DNA from 3 places in the Paraclostridium sp. AKS73 genome. Region 2 is predicted to be linked to each of the others. Evidence: riboswitches for the same ligand, from Rfam matches in the RefSeq annotation. Region 2 holds a riboswitch; each other region holds the start of a gene.
The links. A riboswitch is a leader RNA that binds a small molecule or an ion and turns the genes downstream of it on or off. The one in region 2 is predicted to bind lysine.
Positions count from the first base shown of each region.

Region 1 (2,287 bases), on a different contig from region 2:
TGACAATTTTTCATGCCATTTTATAAATTGTGATATTTATTCAAAATTTTTAAATTGTATACTATCTTTTTCTATTTTTGAAAAATGCAACTTGAGAACAAGTAATTTTGAACAAAGCGCAATGGACAATATTATAATTATAGACAGTTATTTGGATATGATAATTTTTTCTGACTGTGACTTATGTGGTGCAAAAACTATATCAACATATATTAAAGATTTAGAATTCAGAGATAAATACCAAACTAAGTTAGATGAAAAGAGCTTCTTTGATAAATTACCTGTTAGGCTAAAAACTAGAGATGAATATGAAGGTTTTTATATGACATACGAAACCTTAGCTAATAAATTTAAAGAAAACTCTTTAAATAATAACTTTGGAGAATATTATTATCTATGCAAAAACACTCAAAGAAAAACTTTAAAAATAATACCTAAAATAGGATCATATTTATATTGGCTAACTTGTGGATATGGAGAACGACCTGAATTTGCAGTATATTCATCATTGGTAATTATAGTTATTTTTGCAATTTTATATTTGTTTTTAGGGGTAGAGATAGATGATAAAACTATTATATACAATATGAGTACTATAAAAAATCTATCTATTTATAAAGTTTTAAAAGATTTAAATGAAACACTAAGTTTAAGTATAGGATCTTTTGGAGGAGTTGGAACTATAAATTGTAAGCCAACAGAAATTAGTTATATACTAACAAATTTAGAAGTCCTAATTGGTGTTGTAATGATGGGATTAGGTATAGGGACTCTAACTAGAAAAGTTGTTAGATAAGTTTTGAAAATCATGAAAATTTAGAAAATAATGAAAAAACAGTTGATTATTTACAATAACATATATATAATTTACTTAATATAAAAAGTGAATAAAAAAGGTAGAGGCGCGGTACTTATAAGTACTAGTGATGAGTTAAGCACATAGATTTACTAGGAAAGGAATTATCGCCGAAGTTTATAACTGATGCTTTAAGGTTATATGCTGGGGATGTATAAAATATATACATCACTGTCACAAATTATATTTGTGTTGAGCTATCATTAAGGAAGCTAATATTGTGCAGATTTTGCATAATATAAAAAGCCTTGAGTGCATACTCAAGGCTTTTTCTTATTTAAAGCCCTAAGTATTTATTACCCTTTGCATTCACTAAAGTTAAATTTAGGGAGGATTTTTATGAGGAACAAAAAATATTTTGTAATTTTATTAACTTTAGTTTTAGTAGTTTTAGCATCACCTATTTCCTTTGCACAAGAAACAGATATAGCATTTCAAAACGCAAGTAAATTTAAATTTTTAACATTGATTCCACCGATAGTATCTATACTTTTAGCATTTATTACTAAGAATGTTGTAATATCATTATTTATAGGTATATTATCTGGAAGCTTTTTACTTAGTTTAAATAGTACTAATTTTATTTTAGCTTTACCCCAAAGCTTCATAGATTTTATATATAGAGCTCTTAATTCACTTGCAGACCCATGGAACGCAGGCATAATACTCCAAGTTCTAGCTATTGGAGGGGTTATTCATTTAGTAGCAAAAATGGGAGGAGCTAAAGCTATAGCAATAAGCTTAGCGGACAAAGCTAAAAGTTCAAAAGGAACTCAAATTATAACATGGTTTTTAGGACTTTTAGTATTCTTTGATGATTATGCGAACTCATTAATAGTAGGGCCTATTATGAGACCGGTAAGTGATAAAATGAATATTTCAAGAGAAAGACTTGCTTTTATAATTGATGCAACAGCTGCACCTATTGCAGGACTTGCAATAATATCTACATGGATAGGATTAGAAGTTGGACTTATAAATGACGCTTTTTCAGGGATAGGTCTAAATAATGATGCTTTTGGGATATTCTTACAAACTATTCCCTATAGATTTTATAATATATTAATTTTAGCATTTGTAATTATAACTATTATTCTAGCAAAGGATTTTGGTCCTATGAGAAAAGCTGAGATTAAAGCTAAACAATCTGATTTTAATAACTTAGATACAAAACATAACGATTCAATTCAATCAGAGTTAGAACCTAAAGTTGGAGTGAAACTGAGTATATGGAATGCAATTATTCCTATTGGAACTCTTATAGTTACATCATTAATATTTTTTTATTATAGTGGATACACATCAATAGTTAATGGGGATAATATTGAACTTCAAAATTTAATGGTTAAATCACCATGGTCATTTTTATCTATAAAAGAAGCATTTAGTTCAGCCGATGCATCTGTAGCACTATTTCAATCAGCTATTATT
Region 1 covers NZ_JAIXHU010000042.1:20,663-22,949, reverse strand. The annotation lists gene LEQ07_RS16860 (pentapeptide repeat-containing protein) at 1-796, shown strand, start outside; lysine riboswitch at 890-1,064, shown strand; gene LEQ07_RS16855 (Na+/H+ antiporter NhaC family protein) at 1,196-2,287, shown strand, end outside.
Region 1: linked by a shared signal. The riboswitch ahead of LEQ07_RS16855 (Na+/H+ antiporter NhaC family protein) and the one ahead of lysA (diaminopimelate decarboxylase) in region 2 are both predicted to bind lysine.

Region 2 (2,287 bases):
ATTAATATATCTCCACTTTCTATATCCATAACATCAACATCTGTTATTAGTATATCACCACTTTCGCAACATTTACCAGCTATTGTAACTTTATTATTTTTATCTATACCCATTTTGTTAGCAATTGAACATTCGTACCCTGCCTGATATAATGATGGTCTTATATTGTCTGTCATTCCACCATCAACACTTACATACGTTCTTACATCTTTTATATCCTTTATAGATCCCACTGTGTATATTGTGCTACCTCCATTTGCAACTATGGATCTTCCTGGCTCTATTATTAATATCGGAACACTTATGTTTATATCTTTACATACATCATCAACTTTTTTTATTATTTCACTACAAAATTCTTTTATTGTTTTAGGTTCATCACTCTCTGTATAATAAACACCTACACCTCCACCTAAGTCAACTTCCTCTATGTTTATGTCATGTTGTTGTTTTATTTCTTTTACTAGGTTCATCATTATTTCAACTTCATCTAAATATGGGGCTACGTCAAAAATTTGAGATCCTATATGTGCATGTAATCCTACTAGGTTTATATTTTCATATTTTTTAATATTTTCTAATGCATCTTGTAGATCTCCATTTGATAATGCAAATCCAAATTTCGAATCAATTTGTCCTGTTTTTATATAATCATGAGTATGAGCTTCTATCCCTGGTGTTATTCTAAAATATATAGATTGAATTTTATTTTTTTGTTCACAAATGCTTTGTAATAACTCCAGTTCATAGTAATTATCTACAACAAATCTTCCAACTCCAAGACTTACGCCCATTTCAATTTCATCTATTGTTTTATTATTTCCATGAAATAATACTTTTTCCATAGGAAAGCCTGATTTATAAACTGTGAAAAGTTCACCACCTGATACTACGTCAAGGTATAAGCCTTCTTCAGCTATTAATTTACACATATAAATTGGTAAAAATGCTTTACCTGCATATGCAACTCTGTTTTTATTTTCATTAACCTTGAAATGTTTTATATATTCTTTACAATTATTTCTGACTAATTCCTCATCAAATACATAAAGTGGTGTTTTATATTTATCTCTAAGTTCTTTACATCCAACTCCACCTATATATAATTCATTTCCTTTTACTGACATAGTACCTTGTAATTTCATATCTTAAGCCCTCCTATTTTTGTATGAATCATTTTTTATAAACAAAAATCCCCCTTAAGTTTCACTTAAGGGGGATTAAAATTTAGCTAAAAATATATAGCATCTATTCCTTAAATGTAGCTCAACACAATTTAATATTGTGACAGTTATGCATATATTATATACATCCCCAGGTACATAGCCTTAAAGCATCAGCTATATCCTTCGGCAATAATCCCTTTCCCAATAACTCTTCGTTGCTTAACTCATTATTGGTACTGATTATTATCGCGACCTCTACAATTCGTATTCAATTTATTTATATGTAATTTTACATACCTAATTTATAATTGTCAACAATTTTATTTTATTTAAATTTTAATTTGATGTAATATTGTTTCAAAATTAACTTTAATTAAATAAAAAACTCGTACTAGCATTATAAGTAATACGAGTACGAGTTTTTTATTTATTGGTGCGGATGAATGGAGTCAACCCCCACGCCAATGGCGCCAGGTCCTAGTCTGGTGCGTCCGCCAATTCCGCCACATTCGCTTGTCTACATCATTAATTGTATATATATTTCATTAATATATATACTGCTTTTAATATTATTCTGCAAATCTTTTAAATGTTACTTAACTTTATTAATTAAACTTTAAATTTTCAATTAAGAGTGCTTAATAATATTTAGAAAACTTACTATTTTTCTTTGTTTTAAAAGAAATTTGCTTTTTTTTAACACATTTAATTTTTTTCAACTATACTCTACTTATAGGTTTTAATATCTTTATTATACTAAGGGGGCGATATTAGTGCTTATTAAACAAGTAATAGCTATCAGTATATTTTTAGTGGTTATGTTAGCTATTATCTCAGAAAAAGTAAATAGAGCTATTGCAGCAATGGCCGGAGCTTTACTTATGATTATATTTAATATATTATCAGTGGAACAAAGTCTTAATCATATTGATTTTAATACAATTGGAGTTTTAATAGGTATGATGCTATTTGTTTCGGTTATTAAAAATTCAGGGGTGTTTGAATACATAGCTATTTTATCAGCTAAAAAATCAAAGGGAGATCCTTGGAAAATTATGCTATGTTTTATAATTTTAACCGCTATTTTATCAGCTGTTTTAGATAATGTTACTACCGTTTTA
Region 2 covers NZ_JAIXHU010000007.1:84,182-86,468, forward strand. The annotation lists gene lysA (diaminopimelate decarboxylase) at 1-1,145, opposite strand, end outside; lysine riboswitch at 1,255-1,432, opposite strand; partial or broken gene LEQ07_RS06595 (ArsB/NhaD family transporter) at 1,985-2,287, shown strand, end outside.

Region 3 (2,287 bases), on a different contig from region 2:
CAAGAGGGAGTTGCAATACATTCTTGTAACGATGGATTACATCCTGTTATATATAAATTAGAAAGAATATAGAAAAAAGGCTGATTTAAAATCAGCCTTTTATTAGTTAATCAATATATTTATCAATTATTTATATTTTCATCAAAAGTTAAATCAACTTCATCTAAAGATACAACTTTAGTTTTATGTTTAATTTTATATCCAGCGTATAAAGCTATAAATAAAGGTATACCTATATAAGAAGCTATTAAGCTATGCCAGTCAACTCCATTTGGAGTTATACAAGAATATCCTTGGCCTAATATTATTATTAAACACATTATAAGTGCTAATATAGGTCCAAATGGATACCATTTAGCTTTAAACTTTAATTCGCTTAAATTATTACCTTGATGGATATAGGCTTTTCTAAATCTATAGTGACAAACTGCTATACCAACCCATGCTATAAATCCAGCAAGTCCAGATGCAGCAACTAACCAAACATAAACTGTACTTTCTGCAAATATACCTGTTAAGAAACACGCAGAAGCTACTAATGTAGTTAATATTAATGCATTTACAGGAACTCCTCTTTTATTAGTTCTTGCAAAAATTTAGGTGCAAGTCCTTCTTTAGCCATTGAATATAGCATTCTAGTTGAGGCATACATACCTGAATTACCTGCAGATAAAACAGATGTTAATATTACTGCATTCATAAGTGAAGCAGCACCAGCTATTCCTGCTTTTTCAAAAACCATAGTAAATGGACTTTCAGAAACACCAGCTTGAGTAAACGGTATAATAGCTCCTAATACAATTATAGTTCCTAGATAAAATATTAATATTCTCCAGAATATTGATTTTATAGCTTTTGGTATAGTTTTTTCAGGATGCTCACTTTCTCCAGCAGCAACTCCTATAAGCTCTGTACCTTGGAATGAAAAACCAGCAACTAAAAATATAGCAAATACAGATTTTATGCCACCATGGAATGGTCCGTCAGCTATAAAATAATTATGGAAGCCTATTTCATCAGAACCCATTACGCCAAGTATCATTAACACACCTATTATTAAAAATATTATTACAGTTACAACTTTAATTCCTGCAAACCAATACTCAGATTCACCATATGCTTTTGCTGATAAAAAGTTTAACCCTACAATTATAGCTAAGAAAAATATACTCCAATAAAATCCAGGTACGTTAGGGAACCAATATTTCATAATTAATGATCCTGCAACCATTTCAGCAGCTATAGTTATTGCCCAGTTATACCAATAGTTCCACCCAAGTGCAAAACCAAGTGCTGGATCAATAAACTTTGTAGCATAAGAACTAAAAGAACCTGATATAGGCATATATGTTGCCATTTCACCTAAACTAGTTATTAAGAAATAAACCATTATTCCTATTAACCCATATGCTAGTAAAGCACCACCAGGACCTGCTTGGTGAAGAGTATCACCCATTGCAAGGAATATACCTGTACCGATCGATCCTCCTAGAGCAATCATATTTAGATGTCTAGCTTTTAACCCTCTTTTTAACTCTTGATTTTCATTACTCACTTTACTTATCCTCCTTATGGTAGTTAGTTTTCCATAAGTAAGTAACTAAGATAATAAATCTTTATGAAAATAAAAAATTCACTTCGCTCATGTCGCTCAAATTTCATATCGTCAACGTCCACTCGGTAAACTCGTGTCCCGTTACTCAAACGACTTCGTCCGTTGCTCAAAAAGCTTTTTTACGCTCAAAATGTATTATATGGATATAACTAAGTTTCATAGGCTATATATGAACTTTGAATAATTATAATCCCTTAAGCGTAAAAAAAGCCATGAGACTATGCTCATGACTTTATACGAAAAAATCCATACTAACTAAGTATGATGATACCGTACGCTTTCATTGAAAATAGCACTCCACAAAATGTGACAGTCTTATATATATTTTATATAAGCCCAGTAAATAGTGTTAAAGCTATTAACTATTTACTTCGGCGAAATTTCCTTTCATATTACTTCATCGAGCTTACCTCCATAATACTACTAATAAGTTTCGCGCCTCTATCTCAGTTATCTACTTGTTGTATACAATTATAAAACAAATTTAAAATAAGTCAATAAAAAAAAATTATATTAGTAAAGTTAACTATTTTCAGATGATTTATAAAAATGAGAAAAATTAAGTTAAATTAATAAAGAAAATCATTGATATACCGATAATATATAAATATTTAACACTACAAAAATAGTTAAGGATGTGATCCATTAATTGATATCACATCCTATTTTTCT
Region 3 covers NZ_JAIXHU010000004.1:32,134-34,420, reverse strand. The annotation lists gene LEQ07_RS03800 (TIGR04076 family protein) at 1-72, shown strand, start outside; partial or broken gene LEQ07_RS03795 (amino acid permease) at 123-1,456, opposite strand; lysine riboswitch at 1,898-2,067, opposite strand; gene LEQ07_RS03790 (spore coat protein) at 2,286-2,287, opposite strand, start outside.
Region 3: linked by a shared signal. The riboswitch ahead of LEQ07_RS03795 (amino acid permease) and the one ahead of lysA (diaminopimelate decarboxylase) in region 2 are both predicted to bind lysine.